Regions from separate parts of the Blautia sp. 1001283B150304_161114_C9 genome, predicted to be linked through region 1. Evidence: a T-box and tRNA genes for the amino acid it is inferred to sense, from the RefSeq annotation. Region 1 holds a T-box; the other regions hold tRNA genes.
What was found. The T-box of region 1 lies ahead of thrS (threonine--tRNA ligase). A T-box ahead of a tRNA ligase gene usually reads a tRNA of that ligase, here a tRNA-Thr.

Region 2: it encodes a tRNA-Thr, which carries the amino acid that the T-box ahead of thrS (threonine--tRNA ligase) is inferred to sense. The anticodon was not compared.
Region 3: it encodes a tRNA-Thr, which carries the amino acid that the T-box ahead of thrS (threonine--tRNA ligase) is inferred to sense. The anticodon was not compared.

The regions. Positions count from the first base shown of each region.
Region 1 is NZ_JADPGO010000001.1:121,281-129,513, forward strand. It holds gene rho (transcription termination factor Rho) at 1-140, opposite strand, end outside; gene I4V44_RS00530 (COG2426 family protein) at 579-1,079, opposite strand; gene hisC (histidinol-phosphate transaminase) at 1,095-2,150, opposite strand; T-box leader at 2,298-2,525, shown strand; gene thrS (threonine--tRNA ligase) at 2,690-4,651, shown strand; gene I4V44_RS00545 (carbohydrate ABC transporter substrate-binding protein) at 5,333-6,661, shown strand; gene I4V44_RS00550 (carbohydrate ABC transporter permease) at 6,751-7,659, shown strand; gene I4V44_RS00555 (carbohydrate ABC transporter permease) at 7,674-8,233, shown strand, end outside.
Region 2 is NZ_JADPGO010000019.1:50,547-58,779, reverse strand. It holds gene I4V44_RS10970 (ABC transporter permease) at 1-294, opposite strand, end outside; gene I4V44_RS10965 (ABC transporter permease) at 291-1,154, opposite strand; gene I4V44_RS10960 (ABC transporter ATP-binding protein) at 1,141-2,349, opposite strand; tRNA gene I4V44_RS10955 (tRNA-Thr) at 2,985-3,057, opposite strand; gene glgB (1,4-alpha-glucan branching enzyme) at 3,118-5,382, opposite strand; gene I4V44_RS10945 (carbohydrate kinase family protein) at 5,636-6,610, shown strand; gene I4V44_RS10940 (helix-turn-helix domain-containing protein) at 6,754-7,782, shown strand; gene I4V44_RS10935 (MBG domain-containing protein) at 7,888-8,233, shown strand, end outside.
Region 3 is NZ_JADPGO010000005.1:31,289-39,521, reverse strand. It holds gene I4V44_RS03950 (sn-glycerol-1-phosphate dehydrogenase) at 1-706, shown strand, start outside; gene ispF (2-C-methyl-D-erythritol 2,4-cyclodiphosphate synthase) at 709-1,191, shown strand; gene cysS (cysteine--tRNA ligase) at 1,219-2,628, shown strand; gene I4V44_RS03935 (Mini-ribonuclease 3) at 2,613-3,092, shown strand; gene rlmB (23S rRNA (guanosine(2251)-2'-O)-methyltransferase RlmB) at 3,089-3,826, shown strand; gene sigH (RNA polymerase sporulation sigma factor SigH) at 3,979-4,581, shown strand; tRNA gene I4V44_RS03920 (tRNA-Thr) at 4,695-4,766, shown strand; gene I4V44_RS03915 (Uma2 family endonuclease) at 5,262-5,771, opposite strand; gene I4V44_RS03910 (glutamine--tRNA ligase/YqeY domain fusion protein) at 6,174-7,841, shown strand; gene I4V44_RS03905 (hypothetical protein) at 7,951-8,233, opposite strand, start outside.

The DNA.
Region 1 (8,233 bases):
GTCTCACCTTCCAGTTCATCTTCGTGAAGCATTCTCTCGATCAATTCCGGTTTTCTCAATGCTGAAACCCCTTTTAATCCTCTGGCTTTTGCCAAATCCTTTAAAGTTGCCAGTGATAATGATTCATACTTTTCTCTCATAAAATAATCCTCTGCTTTTTGTTTTGATTGTTAATATTGATAATTATTTTTATTTTTGTTTTTCTGATTTCCTATGTATCTGAGCAATTTATTCTTTATTAACTTTTCCTGTAACAGTTAGTGGGATAATCTGTCTGAAGTGACACGAATATCAGATCTGCAGCAATGCATATCGCAGGAAAATTATACTCCTGCTCCTGTGTCGACAAGTTAATTCCTGTAGTAATCCTGTCTGCACACCGGTATCTTTATATTTATCTTAGCACATCTTCTTCATAATTGACAATACCATATTATTCCAAATCTTTATTATTGGCAAGCTGTTTTATACGTCATAAAACTGATATTATCGACATAAAAGCAGAAATCCGGAGACATAAAATATGTCCCCGGATTTCCGGTAAATCAGATATTAATAACACTTATTTAAGAAGACAATTAATGTACCAGATTTCCCACTAATCCATAAGAAACAATATACATAATGACAGTTGCCATAATAATGCCACAAAAAATTGCCAGAGAGGACTTCTTAATATCAATTTCCAGAAGAGATGCAATCAGAGATCCTGTCCATGCCCCTGTTCCCGGAAGTGGAATTCCCACAAACAGCATCAGTCCCCAAAACTCATATTTCTTTACCTGATCACTTTTTCTCATTGCCCTGTCTTCCAATTTCATAACAAGTCCCCGAAAGAGTTTCGTCTTTTTTAAAACCTTGAAAATCTGTCTGATAAACAACAGAATAAACGGAATAGGAATAATATTTCCAACAATACACAGTGGAATTGCCTTTGCAGCCGATATCTTAAGTAAGGATGCTGCAAGCAATCCTCCCCTGAGTTCCAAAAGCGGAATCATTGAAATAATAAAAACTGCCCCTTCCGGTGAAATATATTGTGACAGATTCTGCGAGAACCAATGTACCAGTGCTTCCATAAAACCTCCTAACTTTTACTTCAGATAATCCTTCAAAAAATCAATAAATTTCTGCATTTCTTCCTTTGTTCCAACAGTGATACGAAGAAAATTGTCAATTCGGTCCTTCTGGAAGTAACGAACATAAATATGCTGCCCTCTCAATGCCTCAAAAAGTTCTTTCGCATGGCAGGTTTTATGCGTAGCAAAAATAAAGTTAGACATAGAATCCTGAAAAGAGAATCCCAGTGCCTTCAATTCTTTCTTTGTCCATTCTCTTGTCTCTATGATTTTATTACATGTCTCATCAAAATATGCTTTATCTTCAACTGCCGCCACACCTGCAGCAATCGCTGTACGGTCCATAGTATAAGAATTAAAAGAATACTTCACATCATTCAGGAATCTGATCAGTTTCTCATTTCCACACGCAAAACCAATTCTCATCCCAGCCATAGAACGCGACTTGGAAAATGTCTGTACGACCAGAAGGTTGTCATATTTTTCAATCAATGGAAGCGCCGACTGACCACCAAAATCCACATAAGCCTCGTCCACGATCACAATCACATCAGGATTATGGCGGATAATATCCTCCACTTCCTCCAGCGGCATCTCCACACCTGTCGGCGCATTCGGATTCGGGAATACAATTCCTCCGTTTTCTCTGAAATAATCTTCCTTCCTTATATGAAAGTTCTCATCCAGTGCCGGTCTCTCATATGGAATGCGAAACAGGTCTGCCCATACATCATAAAAAGAATATGTGATATCCGGAAAAAGAACCGGCTTCTGTGAATTAAAGAATGTAAGGAAACTCATGGCAAGCACATCATCGGAACCTACTCCCACAAAAACCTGTTCATCCTTCAGCCCGTAATTCTTTGCAATGGCATGTACCAGTTCTCCTGCTGTAGGATCCGGATAAAGTCTCATAGTATCTGTATCCATCTCCCTCAACGCCTTCTCCACTCCAGGTGCCGGCGGATACGGATTCTCGTTGGTATTCAGCTTGATCATATCCGGCTGATTGGGCTGCTCGCCTGGTGTATATGGTATTACTTTACGTATATTTTCTTCCCATCTGCTCATTTATCTGATCCCTTTCATGTTTTTTATTGTTTTTCACTTTCGTCAGTATAACATTAATCTCTATTTTCGTAAATCAACTTTTTGCATTTTACTGATTGACAAACCCACTTTGCAAGTCTATAATAGGCGGCAGAAAAGATAAGAAGAATCAAAACGTTGAAGAGAAGAGTACGCTGAGGAACGTTACAGAGAGAAATGTATACCGGTGCAAGCATTTCATCGCGAACCAGCCGAAGACCACCTCTGAGTGACTTTAATACAGTCCGGTGATTCCGTTACCATCGAATGAAGCGGTTCTGATCAGATGATTTATCCATCAGTAATGTATCAGAACAACCGGGGTGGAACCGCGAGTAATGTTATCTCGTCCCCTACAGTATTTAACCGTACTGTAGGGGATTTTTTTATTCTTTCTTTTACCCCTTCGCAGTACAAAAACCTGTTACTGTTCACTCCGTTCTCAGCAGCACGCTCCGCGGGATATCAACAGTGAACAGCAACTATAGCAAATCCATACTAACGTAAAGGAGATAATCATCATGATCGTAACATTAAAAGACGGCTCAAAAAAAGAATACGCTGAAGCAAAATCCGTAATCGACATTGCTTACGACATCAGCGAGGGACTTGCACGTGCTGCCTGTGCAGGAGAAGTAAACGGAGAAGTTGTAGACCTGAGAACAGTTATTGACAGTGACTGCGAATTAAACATCCTGACAGCAAAAGATGAAAAAGGACTTGCAGTTCTCCGCCATACAGCATCCCACGTACTTGCCCAGGCAGTACAGACCTTATTCCCGGATGCAAAGGTTGCTATCGGACCTTCTATTGATACAGGATTCTACTATGATTTCGACTGCCCTCCATTCTCCCGTGATGACCTGGATGCAATCGAAAAAGAAATGAAAAAGATCATCAAAAAAGGCGCTAAGATTGAACGCTTCACAAAATCAAGAGAAGATGCCATCGCATACTTCCAGGAGAAAAATGAACCATACAAGGTAGAACTTATCGAAGATCTTCCGGAAGGCTCCGAAATCTCTTTCTATTCTCAGGGAGACTGGACAGACCTCTGCGCAGGTCCTCACCTTATGAGTGTAAAGGGTGTAAAAGCATTCAAGCTTCTCTCCTCTTCCAGCGCTTACTGGAGAGGCAGCGAAAAGAACGCAATGCTCACACGTATCTACGGAACAGCTTATGCTTCCAAGGATGAGTTAAAAGAACATCTGGAACAGATGGAAGAAGCAAAAAGACGTGACCACAACAAACTTGGCCGTGAGATGAAGATCTTCACAACTGTAGACGTGATCGGTCAGGGACTTCCACTTATCATGCCAAACGGTGTGATCATGATGCAGGAGCTTCAGCGCTGGATTGAAGACGAAGAAGCAAAACGCGGATATATCAGAACAAAAACTCCGTTAATGGCAAAGAGCGACCTCTACAAGATTTCCGGACACTGGGATCATTACAAAGAGGGCATGTTCGTTCTCGGCGACGAAGAAACAGACAAAGAAGTATTTGCGCTTCGTCCTATGACATGCCCATTCCAGTACTATGTATACAAAGCAGAACAGCACAGCTATCGTGATCTGCCTCTTCGTTACGGTGAAACATCCACTCTGTTCCGTAATGAGGATTCCGGGGAAATGCATGGTCTGACACGTGTACGTCAGTTCACGATCTCCGAAGGTCATCTGATCGTAAGACCTGACCAGATGGTAAAAGAATTTAAAGACTGTATCGCACTTGCACAGTACTGCCTGCAGGTTCTTGGTGTAGAAGAGGACGTAACCTATCACCTTTCTAAATGGGATCCGAACAACAGAGAGAAATACATCGGTGATGCAGAAGTGTGGAATCAGACAGAAGCTCATATCCGCCAGATGCTTGAAGAACTGAACATTCCATTTACAGAGGATGTTGGAGAAGCTGCATTCTACGGACCTAAGGTTGATATCAATGCCAAAAATGTATACGGAAAAGAAGATACAATGATCACGATCCAGTGGGATGCTCTTCTTGCTGAACAGTTTGATATGTACTACATCGATGAAAATGGTGAGAAACAGCGTCCATACATCATCCACCGTACATCCATGGGATGCTATGAGAGAACACTGGCATGGCTGATTGAGAAATATGCAGGTATGTTCCCGACCTGGCTCTGCCCGGAACAGGTTCGTGTAATTCCGATCTCTGAGAAATTCCACGACTATGCCGCCAAAGTGGAAGCACAGTTAAAAGAAAGCGGAATCCGCTGCTCCGTTGACCAGCGTTCCGAGAAAATGGGCTACAAGATTCGTGAAGCACGTCTTGCAAGAGTTCCATATATGCTCATCGTCGGTGCCAAAGAGGAAGAAGAAGGCAAGGTTTCCGTAAGAAGCCGTTACCTTGGTGATGAAGGAATGAAAGACCTTGGTGATTTCCTTGCAGCGATCAAAGAAGAAATCAAGAATAAAACAATCCGCAAAATCGAAGTACAGGAAGAGAATAAATAATCTTCCCTTTCAGATAAGTACAGAAACTGTTATTTCTGTTAAAAACGGGGCTGTCGTCAATGAACTTTTGGTTCATACGACAGCCCTGTTTTATTATTCTTTCACTTTTTCCTCAAAATATCAGCATTTTAACCGAATCAAGTAAGTCCTCTGGGAGGTTGCAAAAAGCAATAATCAGTGAGGGATTTGCTTGTATCAGTAGGAATACCAGCTCCTTCTGATATCCAAAAGACAGAAAATAGTTTTACGAAAACGAATAAGTTTAGTTTTTTTACTTTTCACAATTAAATCAGGTAACTTACTTGCTTCGTTCAAATCAGACTATCTCCCGTATCATTCAGTTTTTTACAAAAATTGTCGTATTTTTGCCTGTCAGGAATCTCACAATCATTATCTCCATTTATGCGAAAATATTATGAAAATTTTCGCATAAATAAAACTTTCTTTTTGTGAAATTAATAAATTATTATAAATTCTTTTTTGTGCAACAGGGATAAATTATGCAAATATAACTAAAACTACTTGATTTTTTCTGAAAACGTGCTACGATAAACTTACAAAAACGATTTAGGAACGAAAAACAAAAAACACAAGTCAGGAGTCTGACCAGACTGAAAACTCAATATGGGGAAATATCAGGCAAAAACTGAAAATCAATCATTACAGGGAGGTAATAACATGATGAAGAGAAAAGCTATGGCAATCACATTAACAGCAGCTATGCTTGCAGGCCTTACAGCAGTTCCTGCATGGGCTGAAGATGCAGCAGCAGACGAAGGTAAAGTTTTAAACATTTATTGCTGGAATGAAGAATTCAAATCCCGTCTGACTGACCACTATCCCGGATATGAAGAAGTTGACGGAACTCATGGCAAGATTGGAGATGTGGATGTTGTATGGAACATCACTCCTTCTGATGACAATGCGTATCAGAATAATCTGGATGAGACTCTTCTGAAACAGGCCGATGCAGCAGCAGATGACAAAATCGACCTCTTCCTTGTAGAAGCAGACTATGCTTTGAAATATGTAAATACTGATTATACAATGTCTGTGGCAGATCTGGGAATCACAGATGAGGAAGTTGCAGACCAATATCAGTACACCAAAGATGTTATGACAGATTCTGATGGTAACTTAAAGGGTCTTTCCTGGCAAGGCTGCCCGGGTGCTATGATCTACAGAAGAGATATTGCAAAGGAAGTATTCGGAAGTGATGATCCGGCAGAGGTTCAGAAGAAAGTTGCAGACTGGGATACATTTAAGGCAACAGCTGAAGAGCTGAAGGAAAAAGGCTATCAGATGACTTCCACTGTAAATGATGCCTACCGTGTATTCTCTAATAATGTAACTTCCCCATGGGTTGTTGACGGAAAGATCACTGTTGATGACAATATCAAAAACTGGGTAGATATGTCCAAGGAAATGGTTGATGCCGGAGAAACAGCTACCTATGAATTGTGGAGCGATGACTGGAGCAAGGGCTTCTTCAAAGACAGCAATGTATTCTCATATTTCGGACCTGCATGGTTCATCGACTTCTCCATGAGTGCTGACCAGGATGGTTCAGTTGGTAAAGATGGCGGCTGGGCTGCAACAGAAGGACCACAGGGCTTCTACTGGGGCGGAACATGGATCACAGCAGCTACAGGCACAGACAATCCTACACTGGTTGCTGATATCATGAGAACGATGACAACTAACGTTGACGTTATGAAAGAAATCGTTACTGCTGATAATGACTTCGTAAACAATAAACCTGCCATGGAAGAAATGGCTAAAGATGAGAACTACGGCGATGCAGTTCTTGGTGGACAGAATCCTCTGGCTATGTTCTGTGCAGGCGCTGATAAGATCGATCTGAGTAACATGAGCATCTATGATCAGGGTTGCAACGAAGAATTCCAGAATGCCATGAAGAACTACTTCGAAGGCAACGCATCTTATGATGAAGCTCTCGACCTGTTCTATAAGGCAGTTGTAGAAAAATATCCGGAACTTTCCTATTAATTAAACAGCAATTAAACAGTAAAACCTGTGTGCCTGCCTGACCATCAGGCAGGCACACTTTGAATTACAGCAGACTATGGAGGAAGATAATGGCAAAGAATAATAACCATAAAGCGGTCAGCTATAACAAATGGGGATATATCTTCCTGATACCATTTGTAGTAGTATATCTCATATTCCAGCTCGTTCCGCTTATCAGTACAATTTATAACAGTTTCTTTGAAAATTACAGATCTGGATTAACGCAGATAGGACCGAATTTTGTGGGACTTGCCAATTATGCAAAACTCTTTCAGGGTGGTGATATCTGGATCTATTTTAAAAACACAATGATCATGTGGGTAATGGGATTTATCCCGCAGATCCTGGTTTCCCTGCTCCTGGCTGCCTGGTTCTCCAATCCAAGCCTCCGGCTTAAGGGACAGCGCTTCTTCAAAACAGTTATTTATCTGCCAAACCTGATCATGGCATCCGCCTTTGCAATGTTATTCTTTACCTTATTTGCAGACGGCGGTCCCATCAATGCAATGCTGATGCAGTCAGGAATACTGAAACAGGCATATTCCTTTTTCAGCCATGCCTGGAGTGCCAGAACCCTTGTTGCAGTCCTAAACTTTCTGATGTGGTTCGGAAATACAACTATTCTTCTTATGGCAGGTATGATGGGAATTGACTCCTCGCTTTACGAGGCAGCTGAAGTAGACGGCGCAACTTCCTCACAGATTTTCAGAAAGATCACTCTTCCACTCCTTCGTCCAATCCTGATCTATGTTATGATTACATCCCTGATCGGCGGCATGCAGATGTTCGATGTACCTCAGATCCTGACAAACGGAACCGGCGACCCCATGCGTTCCACTATGACACTGATCATGTTCCTGAACAAGCATCTGTTCAGCAAGAACTACGGAATGGGTGGTGCATTATCCGTATTCCTGTTTATTATCACAGGAGTACTCAGCCTGATCGTATTCCGTTTTAATAAGATAAAAGACTGATGGAGGTGAGAAGAATGAATGAAAAAAACTCCAAAAATAAAAAAGGAATGAGCATGAAAGGTCAGCGTACCCTTGCCTATATCGTACTAATCATCATTTCCTTCTTCTGCCTGTTCTGGTTTTATGTACTGTTTATCAATGCCACCAGATCTAATGGCGCACTAAAAAAGGGATTCACAGCCATTCCCGGAGGACATCTCATTGAGAACTGGAAAAATCTTCTCGCAGGAACACTCCCTGTATGGAATGGTATGTTCAACAGTATTTTCATTGCTACCTGCTCAGCTGTTTTATGCACCTATTTTTCAACAATGACAGCTTACGCTATCCATGCATACAATTTTAAAGCAAAAAAATTTATGTTTACTTTTATCCTTGCAGTCATGATGATCCCAACTCAGGTAACTGCTCTTGGATTCCTTCAGCTGTTGGGAAAAATAGGTCTGGACGACTCCTTTGTCCCACTGATCGTTCCAAGTATTGCTGCTCCTGTTACTTTCTTCTATATGAAACAGTACATGGAAAGCAACCTTCCTCTGGAACTTGTGGAAGCAGCACGTATTGACGGTTCCGG
Region 2 (8,233 bases), on a different contig from region 1:
TTCCAGTGCCCCTTTTGACTTCCAGTGAATCCTTGATAACCCAACTGCACCCAGAGTACCGATCACTGCGCTTACCAGACAGCTTAATACCCCAAGGATCAGACTGTTCACCAACGCTTCCAGCATTGCTCTGTCATGGAAAAGTTCCTGATACCATTTCAGGGAAAAGCCTGTAAATTTCACTGGCAGTTTAGATTCATTAAATGAGAAGACGATCACTACTGCAATAGGGAGATACATCAGAAAGAAAATCAGCCCCATATAAAATCCGGCAAATCTTGAATTCTTTTTCATCCGATTCCCTCCAGTTCTCTGGCATTTGTCACTTTCCTGTAAATCATGATCAGTACAGTTGTAAGTACCATCATCACCACAGCAAGTGCTGCTGCAAAGGGCCAGTTACTTCCTCTTGTCATCTGATCCTGGATCAGGCTTCCGACAAGTACCACTTTATTTCCACCCAGGATATCTGCAATAAAGAACAGTCCCATGGATGGCACGAAAGTCAGGATCACACCCGAAAGCAGCCCGGGCAGTGTAAGCTTCAGTGTTATAGTAAAAAATGCCTGCAGTCTGGATGCCCCAAGGTCTCTGGCAGCCTCCACATAAGACCAGTCCAGCTTCTCTGCGCTGGAGTATACAGACATGATCATAAACGGGAGAAGCACATAAATCATACCGATCACAATTGCCGGGTAGCTGTACAGGATAGACAGCGGTTTCTCAATGATCCCAAGTTTCATCAATACAAAGTTCAAAAGTCCTTTTTTCTGCAAAATAATAATCCAGCCATACAGACGGATCAGGGAATTTACCCAGAACGGCGTAGACAACAGAAGCTGTGCCTTTTTCTTTCTGTGCTCCGGCAGCCTCGCCATGAAATACCCGAACGGATAGCCGATCAAAGCGATTACTATCGTACTGGTAAATGCCAGCTTCAGTGATTCCACAAATGTATTCAGATATACAGGTTCCAAAATATTTCTGTAATTGTCCAGCGTAAATTTCCAGGTCACCCCAAATCCTCTGGACGGCGTAGCAAAACTCAGCGCCACCATATAGATAAGGGGGCATACTACAAACACAATAGTAAAAATGTACAGTGGAAGTGCCATCCATGCAGAACTGTCAGAACGGTTTCTACGCTTCTTCATGAATGTCCTCCCTGTCTACCAGTACTACATCTGTCGGCAGAAAACTGCATCTTACTGTCTGGCCTTCTGCGACGGATGCGTCGATTCCGTATCTGCTGGCGATCAACTGTGTACCATCACTCAGCTTCAGAGTTACACGAAGCTGACCTCCTGCAAAGTTCTTCTCTGTAACAGTTGCCTGTAAACCTGATACACTATTCTTATTATGTGCATCCAAACCACCGCCTGACACACTTATATCAACAGTGTCTCTGTGATCTGTACCGGTATCACCGATTACAGCAGTTTCCTGTAACAATATATTTTCGCTTCTCACAGCCAGAGTTACTTTCTCTCCTGCTGACAGGTATTGTTTTCCCCCTGTATCCTCTGTATTCTGCTGACTTGTTTCAAGCTTTACAATTACCCTGTCATTTCCAATCTTTACGATTGCATTCTCTCCCTGAATACTCTCTGCAGCCCCATGCAGGATATTGGCATTTCCTACAAATGTTGCTACATAACTGGTCTTTGGATGATTATAGATCTCATCCGGTGTTCCGATCTGCTCAATACGTCCGTCCCTCATCACCGCGATCCTGTCAGACATATTGATAGCTTCTTCCTGATCATGAGTGATATAGATAAATGTAATTCCCAGCTTCTTCTGCAGATGCTTCAGTTCTATCTGCATCGCACGGCGAAGCTGCAGATCCAGTGCTCCCAGCGGCTCATCCAGAAGCAGTACCTTGGGATTATTCACCAGTGCTCTCGCAATGGCAACTCTCTGTTTCTGACCGCCCGAGAGTTCAGAAGGCTTTCTTTTTTCATATCCTTCAAGCTGTACCAGTTCCAGCATCTGAGAAACTTTTTTCCTAATCTCATTCTTAGGAACTTTTTTCAGTTTCAGACCATAGCCAATATTCTCCGCAACATTCATATGCGGAAAGAGGGCATAATTCTGAAATACCGTATTCACATCCCTCTGGTTCGGCTCCAGACCTGTCACTTCTCTGCCATCCAGCCAGACACTTCCTGCATCGGGCTGTTCCAGACCGGCAATGATCCGAAGTGTTGTCGTTTTGCCGCATCCCGAAGATCCCAGCAAAGTAATAAACTCCCCTTTACTGATCTCAAGACTGATATTATCCAGAACTGCTTCGCCTTCTGTAAAACTTTTCTTTATCTCCTTCAGTTCAAGTGAAACCTCTGCCAACTATACTCAGCTCCTTTCATGTAAAAAAGATACCTCTTTATACTAAAAAAGATACGAAACCACGCGTAAAAGCTCTCGCCCCTACATCGGTTTATGCCAATGCTGACGCCTGTTACAGTGCCAGTCTCTGCATGGTTTCGCATCTGTATATGTCCATTTTTCCAATTATAGATATATCCGGTCCGTTTTTGTTCCATCCAGTCTGCGTGCACTCCTGACCATGATGTCCACATAAGAAAACCGGAAATCAACCATTCTTCTTGATAGATTCCCGGTCATTATTTATTTGGTATAATCCAAAAGCTATATTAAAGGATAGGCCCGAGATTGTCAAGTAAATTTGTTACTGTTCACTCCGTTCACAGTAACTTAGCCAAAATTCATTCCAGATTGCCTGCGGCAATGGAATTTTGGCTTGTATGTCTCGGGATTTTTGCATATTCATGCCAAAACACCTCGCGGGATAGTGGCGTGTGGACAGTAACGTAAATTTCTCTTTACAATCATTTCAATTCCTACCGGCAATTTTAAGGTACTCACCATACGAACATCCATAAAAACATAAAAAATCCACTATACTCTGCTTTTCAGTATAGCGGATTTTCTATAAAATTACAATTGCCCAATATCTTCCAAGCTGAAAATGAGACTCGAACTCACGACCCCTTCATTACGAGTGAAGTGCTCTACCGACTGAGCTATTTCAGCTTATGCTGTAATCTGTCAGAAATTGATAATTCTGACAGCCACAGCATTTAGTTTATAATATTATTTCTTCTCTGTCAAGTCCTTTTTGACCGGTATTTCAGATACTGTTTTCGTCACCGGTTTCACTGCAGTTTTTACAGCTGCTTTTGTTTTCCCGGCAGCCTTGCGTACAGTTCTTGTCTTGGTGATGGATTTCTTGATCTGGCTGTGCTCGGCAGCAGGCTTTTTCTCAGTTTCTTCCGGAGTGCAGGTAAAGACTGCCACGCCAAGTGCCGGAAGCTTTACTGTGATGGAGTACTCTCTCTCATCACACTCAGCCTTCTTCGCCGCTTTAACTCTCGTATTTACTACACCATTACCACCATACTTTTTATCATCGCTGTTAAAGATTTCTTTATATTTGCCGGCAAAAGGAACTCCCACATTGTAGTTTTCATATGGGATTGCCGCGAAATTGCAGACAGCCAAAATAGTTTCTTCCGGTTTCTCTGTCTTTCTCATGAATGCGATCACATTCTCCTCATACTTCATCAGCTGAACCCATTCAAATCCATCATATTCATCATCCAGCTGATAAAGTGCAGGATGAGCAAGATACATATTATTGAGGTCTTTGACAAATACTTCCAGTTCCTTTGGCATATCTTTATCCGGTGCCATCATCTTGCATCCCGGATGAAGCATCATATAAGCATAAGCCTCTCTGATCTGCGCATTCTTCTGTTCTTCACTTCCCGGCAGCTTATCCGCAAAATCCTTCAATGTACCAACATCCCTGCTGCCAAGCGTCAGAATATAATGTTCGCAGTATGCATAGAGCATGGACATAGTCAGCTGATCATGGTAATTCTTTCTCTCAATAGGATCCTTACTCAGATATTCAAGCAGATCTTTTGTCCATCCGCCACTCCATTTATAGTCAAATCCCAGATGGTCATTCTCCACACTGTCTGTCAGCTCCGGCCAGAGTCCGTTCTCCTGAGCAACTAAAAGCAATCCGGGATTTCTCTCCTTTATCACAGAATTCAGATGCTTCAGAAATTCCAGAGCATCCAGGTTTTCATTGGTTCCGTAAATATTAGGTGTCCACTCTCCCTGATTTCTGCCATAGTCCAGATACAACATGGCATCTACATCATCCATACGCAGGCCGTCAGCATGGTAGACCTCAGCCCAGAAGCAGGCATTGGAGATCAGGAAATCCTTCACCATCGGGCTTCCGTAATTATAGAGCAGTGTTCCCCAGAATGGATGAATCGCCTCTGCCGGATTCTGTCTCTCATAAAGAGGTGTTCCGTCAAATTTCTCCAGACCGGAGGCATAACGTGGGAACTGTGCAGGTGTCCAGTCCAGGATCACACCGATCCCCGCCTGATGCAGCTCATCTACCAGCTTCTGAAAATCCGCCACGCTTCCAAATCTGGAAGTAGGTGCATAATATGCATATGTAGAATAACCACCTGTAATATCATCCAGGTATTCCATCACAGGATGGAGTTCCACATGGGTAAAATCTTCCTCTGCCAGAAATTCCACCAGCTCCTCAGCGGATTTCCATTCCTCCAGAGATGTTTCGTATATAGAAACCGGCTGTTTCCTGTCATCAAATCTGTGACGCTCTTTCATCCAGTCTCCGTCATTCCACTGAAAAGCACTTACATCTGCTACCACAGATGCTCCCTCAGGATCATGGTCTGCACTGTTCCCATAAGGATCAGCCTTTAACAGAACTTCGCCGCCTTTGACTTTAATTTCATATTTATAATGTGTCCCTGCCTCTACCCCGGGTACAAACAGCTCAAAGATACCGGACATAGGCATACGATGCATAATAGTCGCACGTCCGATCCATCCATTAAAATCACCTGCAATATTTACACTCACTGCGTTCGGAGCCCAGACAGCAAAAAGAGTACCTTTCACTCCTTTAATCTCCATAGGGTGTGCGCCCAGCTTCTTATATGCCTCATAATAAACACCCGCGCAGAAAGCCTTCTCCTCTTCCTCTGTGATCTGGCATGGAAAAGCATAGGGATCATAACATTCTGTCTCTGTCTCTCCCATTTTTATAAGGAATCTGTATTCCGGCACCTTGCGTACAGGAAGCAATACTGCAAAATATCCGGCCTCGTCTTCTTTCTCGCAGACATAGGTTTTCTTTCCGCTGATCACACTGACTTCTTCTGCATCAGGAAAAAATCCCTGAATAAGAACTCCGTCCTGTGTGATCCTTGGTCCCATCACATCTCTGGGAGCAGTTTCCTCTCCATACACAATAGCTTCAATCCTCGGCCAGTCCATATAGCCGTATACTTTTTCGTCCATAGCTGTGCTACCTCCCCGATTGTCAGAAATACGATGATCGGTTACTCTTACCGGCAGCGTATTTATGGTACATTAAACGTCACCTGTAAACAATAACAAATCAAGTTATGTTTATTTTAGCATCTTTGCACAAAAAAATAAAGAAAATTGTTTGACAAATTCCCTTTCCTGCGCTAAATTTATGTTATTAACTATGGAAAGAATCTTGTTCCGGATACTTTGCTTCTTTCCATCACAACAAGGAGGATACAAAATGGGAAACAAAGCCTTTGACGTAACCGCATTAGGCGAATTATTGATTGACTTTACTGAAAACGGTAACAGCGCACAGGGAAATCCGATGCTGGAAGCCAATCCAGGCGGTGCTCCATGCAATGTGCTTGCAATGCTTGAAAAACTTGGCAAAAAAACTGCATTCATCGGCAAAGTCGGAAACGACATGTTCGGAACCCAGCTTAAGAATGCTGTAGAGGAAGTAGGGATCGATACCCGCAACCTTGTGATCGACAACGAAGTACACACAACACTTGCCTTCGTACACACCTATCCTGACGGAGACAGAGATTTCTCCTTCTACCGTAACCCGGGAGCAGATATGATGCTCACCAAAGATGAAATCCAGGAAGACCTGATCAGAGATTCCAGAATCTTCCACTTCGGAACTCTTTCTTCCACTCACGAAGGAGTACGCGAGGCAACCCGCTATGCCATCGACGTTGCAAAAGAAGCCGGATGTATCGTCAGCTTCGACCCGAACCTTCGCCCGCCATTATGGAAATCTCTGGATGACGCAAAGGCAGAGATTGAATATGGCCTTGGCAAATGCGATATTCTGAAAATCTCAGATAACGAAGTTGAATTCCTGTTCGGAACTACAGACTATGACAAGGGTGCCGCACTTCTGAAAGAGAAATACAACATTCCGCTTATCCTTATCACACTTGGAAAAGACGGAAGCCGCGCTTACTACAAAGACATGAAAGTGGAAGCTGCTCCTTTCCTTCAGGAAAAGACTATCGAGACAACAGGTGCAGGCGATACCTTCTGCGCAAGTTCCTTAAATTATGTTCTGGAACATGGTCTGGACAATCTGACAGAAGAGAACTTAAAAGAACTGCTCACATTCGCAAATGCGGCAGCTTCTCTGATCACCACACGCAAGGGTGCTCTTCGCGTTATGTCCACCAAAGAAGAGGTTCTTGACTTTATGAAGTCAAGAGGATGTTAATTTATATATTTCCTTAATGGACAATAATGAAGCCCGCTGCACTGCCAGACAGGGCTTCATTTTAATTCTCATATTTACACCGGACTGTTTACGCTGATACCGGTTCCGGTTTGTTACTATTATAATAAGGATGTGTTTTTATAATGAATTCATCAGATAATTTTCAGGATTCTGCTCTTTCCCGTCTTATGCCCTTGATGAACAGTTCTTTTACTCCCGGACAGGCACAGGCTACTGTGGACAATTTTCAGGATTTGGATCAACGGCAGATTGCACAGGCTGAATTATATTATTTCTCGGGACGTGCAGAAGAATGCAGAAATATTGCGGAACTTTATCTCCAGGACAAAGATCTCTGTCTGCGCCTGTCCGCAGCACTTTTATATTCTTTTTCCAATCTTACTCTGGGCAATCCATCTGCCTCCAAAATGGGATTCAGAAATATTCAGGAATGTCTTCTTCTCGCAAAAGACAGTTCTGCACCAAAAGGAATCATGGCCTCCTGTGTTTTTGCCAACTATCTGGCCATGGTACTGATGCATCTTCCCACAGACGGACTTCCTCCTCTTCAGGATTTTCTGCCATCTTTACCTTCAGGGCTTCGCGCTTATGCTGTTTATATCCTCGCTCATAACGCTTATCTTCACAAAGAATATAAACGGGCACTGGGATTATGCCAGTCTGTCTTTCTGATGCTTGACGGCTGCTATCCTGTTGCCATGGAATATCTCTACTGCGTAATCATTATGTGTCTGATCAACCTGAAACAGCAGGATGAGGCCAGAGAAGCTCTGATAAAAGCATGGAACATGGCAAAACCGGATGGATTTCTGGAACCGTTTATCGAACATCATGGGTTGATGCTTGGACAGATTGAAGCCTGCATCAAACCTGCAGAACCGGAAAGTTACAGACAGCTTTCCCAGGCAGTTATTGCCTTCAGTCGTGGCTGGATGGCTATTCATAATCCCCAGCTTCAGTCCTCTGTTACAGATAAACTGACGCCTATGGAATTCTCCATAGCCATGCTCGCAAGCAAAGGCTGGACCAATCAGGAAATCGCAAAACAACTGTCTCTGTCACCAAATACGATCAAACATTATCTTTCCCGCATTTTCCATCTGCTGGGCATAGAAAAACGCGAAGAATTGAAACCATTTGTAAATAAATAATAGCAAAAAGGCACTTTTTTGCCTTCTAACGGGCATTATATAATTTCATTCCATGATGTATAATATCCCTATAAACATATATTTTATAACAGGGAGGCGATCTTTATGAGAAAGAAATTATTAGCCGGGGTTATGGCACTTGCACTGTGTTCCACAAACATGCCCCCCCAGACTATATTTGCGGGGGAATTTACTTCCGGGAATCTGGAAGAGGTAACTGAAGAAATTCCTGAAATCTTTTCCGATGATAATCAGGAAGTAATAGAAGAAACAGAAGAAGAATTATCTGTGTTCAGTTCAGAGAGTATACCTGAATTTAGCAATGAAGCAAATGTTATGCCAGCTACTGCTGATCTAACAAAAATTGATTTGAATAATACCAACGATACTCTTTATAATAATTCCAGAAATGCTTGGATAATACGCGATCCTGGTTCGTACAGATTTAATG
Region 3 (8,233 bases), on a different contig from region 1:
CTGTCTTGCAGACTGGAAGATCGCGAACCTGGTCACCGGAGAGTATTTTTGCCGCGAAACTGTAAAGCTGGAAGAGAAAGCGTTAAAAACTGTGAAATCTTCGATTCAGGATATTACAGAGGGAGAGGAAGATGAATGCGAACAGCTTATGTATGCATTGATTCTTTCCGGACTTGCAATGCAGATGATTGGTAATTCAAGGCCTGCGTCCTGTGCAGAGCACCAGGTCACACATCTGTGGGATATGGAAGTGATCAATGGTCCGCTGGATGCACTCCATGGAGAGAAGGTTTCTGTAGCAGCACTTCTTGTACTGGAAGAATACAAGCGTATCGCTGCAGCCATCACACAGGGAAGATGTCACGCAAAACCCTATGAGAATGAAGACGAGGAGCTTCTGAAAGAAACTTTTGGAAAAAAAGGACTTCTGGAAGAAATAAGAAAAGAAAACGAGCCGGAATTGTTAGAAACTATTTCACCCCAGCATCTGGAAAAATGCCTGAACGGGATAGAGGAGATTATTGATGAGCTTCCCAGTGAACAGACTATGTTCCGTTTGCTGGAGAAAGCCGGATGCGCGAAAACCGTTTATGATATCGGACTCGATGAATCGGCTGTTTTGCCAAGCCTCAGACTTGCTCCTTATACAAGGAGACGGTTAAGCTTATTGAGAATCAGCAAGATGCTGGATATAAGAGGAGAATGATTATGCGTGTTGGAATGGGATATGATGTACACAGACTGACCGAAGACAGAGATCTGATCTTGGGGGGTGTGAAGATAGACTGGGAAAAAGGTCTCCTGGGACATTCAGATGCAGATGTACTGATCCATGCAGTTATGGATGCACTTCTGGGAGCTGCTGCACTGGGCGATATCGGAAAACATTTTCCGGATACAGACCCTGCATATAAAGGAATTTCCAGTATTCTGCTGCTGGAACATGTGACGAAGCTTTTGAGAGAGCACCATTATGAGATCGGAAATATAGATGCAACGATTATTGCACAGAAACCAAAGATGGCACCTCATATTCCACAGATGAGAGCCAATATGGCGAAAGCAATGGGAATCAATGAGTCTCAGCTGAACATTAAGGCCACTACAGAGGAAAAACTGGGATTTACGGGAAGAGAAGAAGGAATTGCGTCTCAGGCAATCTGTCTTCTTAATGAAAGAAAAGAGAGTTAATGATAGAGAAAACTGGAGGAATAGAACATGAAACTTTTTAACACACTGACACGTAGAAAAGAAGAATTCGTACCTCTCGAAGAGGGAAAAGTTCGTATGTATGTCTGCGGTCCGACTGTATACAACCTGATTCATATCGGAAATGCACGTCCGATGATCATCTTCGATACCGTACGCCGATATATGGAATACAAAGGCTATGAAGTAAACTATGTTTCCAATTTTACAGACGTAGATGACAAGATCATCAAGAAAGCAATCGAAGAGGGCGTAAGCGCACAGGAAATTTCCGAGCGTTATATTGCAGAGTGTAAGAAAGATATGGATGGCATGAATGTAAAACCTGCCACAACCAATCCACAGGCAACACAGGAAATCGACGGAATGATCAGTATGATCCAGACTCTGGTTGATAAGGGATATGCTTATCCGGCAGCAGACGGTACTGTTTATTTCAGAGTTAAGAAGTTCAAAGAATATGGCAAACTTTCGCACAAGAACCTGGATGATCTGCAGTCCGGCTTCCGTTCTCTGCAGGTATCCGGTGAAGACCAGAAAGAAGATCCACTGGATTTTGTTCTCTGGAAACCGAAGAAAGAGGGAGAACCATCCTGGCCTTCACCATGGTGTGACGGACGTCCGGGATGGCATATTGAGTGTTCTGTTATGGCGAAAAAATACCTTGGTGATGAGATTGATATCCATGCAGGCGGAGAAGACCTGATCTTTCCTCACCATGAGAACGAGATTGCACAGAGTGAATGCTGCAACGACAAAATCTTTGCAAAATACTGGATGCACAATGCATTCTTAAATATTGATAACAGAAAAATGTCCAAGTCTCTTGGAAACTTCCGTACTGTTCGTGAAATCAGTGAACAGTATGACCTGCAGGTGCTTCGTTTCTTCATGCTGAACGCACATTACAGAAGTCCGCTGAATTTCAGCGCAGATCTGATGGAAGCTGCAAAGAATGCATTAGAACGTATCACAGATGCAGCAGCAAACTTAAAGGACAGAAAAGCAGCAGCACAGACAGAAACTGCAACAGATGCAGAGAAAGAACTGCTTGCACAGGCACAGGAATTCGTAAAGAAATTTGAAGAAGCTATGGATGATGATTTCAACACAGCAGATGCACTGGCAGCAATTTTTGAACTGGTTAAATTTGCAAATACAAATGTATCAGAGGCAAGTTCCGCAGAATTTGCAGGAGCACTTCTTGACACAATGGTGAAATTATGCGATGTACTTGGTCTGAAGGCTGTGAAAACAGAAGAAATCCTTGATAAAGAAATCGAAGACCTGATCGCAGAGCGTCAGGAAGCAAGAAAAGCAAAGAATTTCGCAAGAGCAGATGAGATCAGAGATGAGCTTCTGGCTAAGGGAATCATCCTTAAGGATACCCGCGAGGGAGTAAAATGGAAACGAGCTTAAATGATATGAGTGAAACAAACGGACTTAATGAAGAGAATTTGAGTAGTTTGAAAGGCATGCTTCATCAGTTGTTTCATTTGGAAGATAAAGACTTGCGAACCTATTCTCCGCTGACATTGGCGTATATCGGAGATGGCGTCTATGAACTGGTAATCCGCACGATCCTTGTAAAAAAAGGCAATTGTCCGGTGAACCAGCTTCACAGAAAAGCCAGCAGTCTGGTTAAGGCAGGAACCCAGTCTTCCATGATGGAAGTGATTGAACCCATGCTCACAGAGGAGGAACACAGCGTTTACAGAAGAGGAAGGAATGCTCATTCTCCTACAATGGCCAAACATGCAACTATGGCAGACTACCGCAGGGCAACAGGGTTTGAAGCTCTGATGGGCTATTTATATTTAAAAGATGATTTCAGCAGGATCATAGAACTGGTCCGTGCAGGGATCGGAGAGGATAAGATATGAGTGAACAGATAGAAGGACGCAATGCGGTTCTGGAAGCGTTTCGTTCCGGCAAATGTGTAGATAAGCTTTTTATCCTGGACGGATGCCAGGACGGACCGGTCCGCACTATTGCCAGAGAGGCAAGAAAAAAAGATACGATTATTAATTATGTGGCAAAAGAACGTCTGGATCAGTTAAGCGAGACAGGCGCACATCAGGGCGTGATCGCTCAGGTGGCAGCCTATGAATATGCAAGTGTAGAAGATATTCTTGCGAAGGCAAAGGAAAAAGGAGAAGATCCCTTTATCTTTATCCTGGATAATATTGAGGATCCTCATAATCTTGGTGCAATCATCCGTACAGCAAACCTTGCAGGTGCACATGGGGTGATTATTCCCAAGAGAAGAGCAGTTGGCCTGACTTCCACAGTTGCCAAGACTTCAGCAGGTGCATTAAACTATACACCTGTTGCAAAAGTTACCAATCTGGGACATACCATCGATGAACTGAAAGAACAGGGCATGTGGTTTGTATGTGCAGATATGGGCGGTGAAACCATGTACAATCTTAACCTGACAGGTCCGATCGGCGTAGTGATCGGCAATGAAGGTGAAGGTGTAAGCAGACTGATCCGTGAGAAGTGTGATTTCGTGGCATCTATTCCTATGAAGGGTGACATTGATTCCCTCAATGCATCTGTGGCAGCCGGAGTACTTGGATATGAGATTGTACGTCAGAGACTGCAGAAGAAGTAAGTTTATCTCAGACTGAGATAAAGGCTTCGTGAGGATGTGCAGCGATTATTAAGAGGAATTTTTGCAGCAGAAAATTATTCCACAATATTGTTATGTTATAAGAAGCCCTCTGGGCGAATGATAGAGATTTTCAGAAAAACGGAAGGGTTAAATTGATGAAACAGTATGACGGAATTAAAGATGAAGAATTAATTTCCCGTTTCAAAAACGGGGAATCAGAAATCCTCGACTATCTGATGGAAAAATACAAGAACATGGTCCGCAAGAAAGCAAGGACCATGTTCCTGATAGGCGGGGAGAACGATGATTTGATACAGGAAGGTATGATCGGACTGTTTAAGGCAGTCCGCGATTACCAGCCGGACAGAGATGCTGCATTTCAGACCTTTGCCAGTATATGTGTGGACAGACAGATCTACAACGCCATCCAGAGTTCCAACAGGCAGAAGCACCAGCCACTGAATTCCTATATTTCCCTCAGCGAACAGGATGGGGAAAATGAAGAACATCTTGGAGATAACTGGGGAGAGAACCCGGAGTCTATCATTATTGACCAGGAGAATGTCCAGGATCTGGAGCAGGAGATAACAGCAACGTTAAGTCCAATGGAGAACCAGGTTCTTGAATATTATCTGGCAGGAAACGGATACGGAGAGATTGCCCGGATCATGGGAAAAACACCCAAATCCATAGATAATGCATTACAGCGTATCCGAATCAAGATCAGAGAGCAGTTGGAGCAATATCAAAAATAGAAAGATATCTGTATAAAACCCAAAAATAAAAATCAAAAAGTTAAAAATAGGGATTGACAATACAAACAAGTTCTGATAGTATATTTAAATGTGAGCGGTAAATCCGACACAATGCTGATGTGGCTCAGAGGTAGAGCACTTCCTTGGTAAGGAAGGGGTCACGGGTTCAATTCCCGTCATCAGCTTTTTTTATTGCTTAAAAATAAAGGATTTCTTGAACTTCAGTAACTCAAAAGTAATCAGAACAGAAGTTTTGATATACTTCTAAGAACTGTTTGTACTTCCAGAATGACAAGAGATATGTTATACTTACAGTGTTGTCCAACCGATACCCGGCAACGGGAGGAGATGAAGCCTATATGGAGAATCTTGCTATTTCTTTTCTTGTCTCCTTTATGGCAAGCATAGCCGCCTATTATGTTTGCAAATGGTTAGACGGAGATAAGTAGGGCAACACTAACCTGGCAGTTTCTTGTCTGCCATAAAAAATAAGAAGAAGCCCCCAGTATTCGCACTACTGAGGGCTTCATTCTTTTTGTCTACATGGACTTGCTATTTCTTTTCGCCTACTGGCATTATAGCATATGCAGATCAGGAAATCAATATGCAAGTGATTCTGAAACATTCTGAAACAAATAAAAAAGAGTAAACTATCTCCTTGGTTTATGCCTTATTTTTCGTTAATATTCACCAATGTCGAACAGCTCGTCAAAGGTTATCTTCAAATTCGGAAACATAACCAGATGTAAATCTTCTTTATTCTGGGCTGTGACAGTCTTATAAAGATACGGATAACCAGTGCCATCTTCTTTGAAATCGAAGAGATAAATCTCTACAGATTTTTTTCTCCAGTCAACGATCCAATACTCAGAGACACCGACCTTGCAATAAATATCCATCTTTTCATGTCGATCATATTCTTCTGTGGCATTGGACAAAACTTCCATCACAAAGCGGGGAATGCCAGTGAAAGAAATGTTCTTACGGTCTCTCAGGTTACAGATGATTGATACGTCAGGAATGATTACTTTATCATCATTTTCACGCCATTCATACTGAACACCGTCACCAAAGACACGACATAAGCTGTCTTTGATTTGGCTGCCGATCTTGATAACAAAGTTATTGATAACCATAGAATGTTCCAGGTAAGTTTTACTTAAATCTTCAATTGGTAGTGCATTACTCATATTGCCGCACCTCCTTGATATGTTGATATAATTATAATATTTTGCAAGATGTTAGTCAAGGATATGAGCTGCTGAAAGAGAGTGCAGATGAGTCTGAGAGTTACTGTTCACACACCACTGTCCCGCGAGGTGTTTTGGCATGAATATGCCAAAATCCCGAGACATACAAGCCAAAATTCCATTGCCGCAGGCAAACTGGAATGAATTTTGGCTACATTACTGTGAACGGAGTGAACAGTAACGTCTGAGAAATATAAGGCCTGTCACTGTTGTGTAAACGGTTGACAGATGGAATTTCCAATGATAATATAAATTCATTCGACATAAAAAATATTCAGTTGTATTTTTTATATATAGATGTGTGAAAAAACAGTATAAAATACGACAACAGGAGGGAAAAAGATGGAGAACGAAACAGTTTCCAAAAATTTTATTGAGAATATCATTGATAAAGATTTAGCAGAGGGTGTTTATGACACCGTGCATACGCGTTTCCCGCCGGAACCGAATGGATATCTTCATATCGGTCATGCGAAATCTATTCTTTTAAACTATGGTCTTGCACAGGAATATAACGGCAAGTTCAACATGCGTTTTGATGATACAAACCCGACCAAAGAAAAGAGTGAGTTTGTAGAATCCATCAAGGCAGATATCAAATGGCTTGGTGCAGACTGGGAAGACAGACTGTTTTTTGCATCTGACTATTTCGGACAGATGTATGAAGCTGCTGTAAAGCTGATCCAGAAAGGCAAAGCCTATGTATGTGACCTGACAGCAGATCAGATCCGTGAATATCGTGGAACTCTTACAGAGCCGGGTAAAGAAAGTCCATACAGAAACAGAAGTGTAGAAGAGAACCTGCAGCTTTTTGAAGAGATGAAAGAAGGCAAATATGCAGACGGAGAGAAAGTGCTTCGTGCCAAGATCGATATGGCATCTCCGAACATGAATATGCGCGACCCGGTTATCTACCGTGTTGCTCATATGACTCACCACAGAACAGGTGATACATGGTGCATCTATCCAATGTATGATTTCGCCCATCCCATCGAGGATGCGATTGAGGGAATCACACATTCCATCTGTACTCTGGAGTTTGAGGATCACAGACCACTGTATGACTGGGTTGTAAAAGAATTGGAATACCCACAGCCGCCGAAGCAGATTGAGTTTGCAAAACTGTATCTGACAAATGTAGTTACAGGTAAACGTTATATCAAGAAATTGGTAGAGGAAGGCATCGTAGACGGATGGGATGATCCGCGTCTGGTTTCCATCGCAGCACTGCGCCGCCGTGGATTTACACCGGAATCCATCAAAATGTTTGTAGAACTCTGTGGTGTATCCAAAGCAAACAGCTCTGTTGACTATGCAATGCTTGAATACTGCATCCGTGAGGATCTGAAACTGAAACGTCCCCGTCTGATGGCTGTTCTTGATCCGATCAAGCTTGTGATCGATAATTATCCGGAAGGCGAAGTGGAATATCTGGAAGCTCCGAATAATATGGAGAATGAAAAACTGGGAACCCGTAAAATACCGTTTGGCAGAGAACTCTATATTGAGAGAGAAGACTTCATGGTAGATCCGCCTAAGAAATATAAGAGAATGTTCCCGGGCACAGAGGTTCGTCTTATGAACGCATATTTTGTAACCTGTACAGGATATGAAGCTGATGAAGATGGAACTGTACGTGTTGTACACTGTACTTATGATCCTGCAACAAAGGGTGGCAATGCGCCGGATGGCAGAAAAGTAAAAGGAACCATTCACTGGGTAGAAGCAAGTCAGGCAGGAAAAGCAGAAGTACGTCTCTATGAGAATATCGTAGACGAGGAGAAGGGTGTATACAACAAAGAAGATGGTTCTCTGAATGTAAATCCGAACTCTCTGACAAAAGTTACTGCATATGTAGAACCAGCACTTATGGAAGCAAAAGGCTATGACAGCTTCCAATTCGTAAGAACAGGATTTTTCTGTGCAGATATCCATGATTCTAAAGAGGGTGCACCGGTATTCAACCGTATCGTGTCTCTGAAGAGCTCATTTAAACTTCCGAAAGCATAATGAGACTGAAATAGTAATATAATCAGAATAAAAAGGGAATGTTGCTTCTACGATTGTATAATCGTGAAGTAACATTCCTTTTTGGTTACGTTACTGTGAACGGTAACGTTTATTCTTCAGATTCAGATGCAGCGTCCATAGTCTCTTCAAAATTCTCGGGTTCATCGGCATCTTCTTCCTCTTCTGCATCTTTAATCTCAACTTCAGCAGCTTTATCGGAAGACTTCTCAGAATCGTCTGTATCAGCAGCTTCTTCAGCTTCTTCGCTTTCGGTGTCATCTGTTGCAGACTGTTCGCCTGTATGTTCCCAGGACTGGAAATCTTCGGCAGGTTCCTGATCTTCCTTAGCAGTTTCCTTTTCATCAGTCAGATCGAAATCATCAAAGTCATCT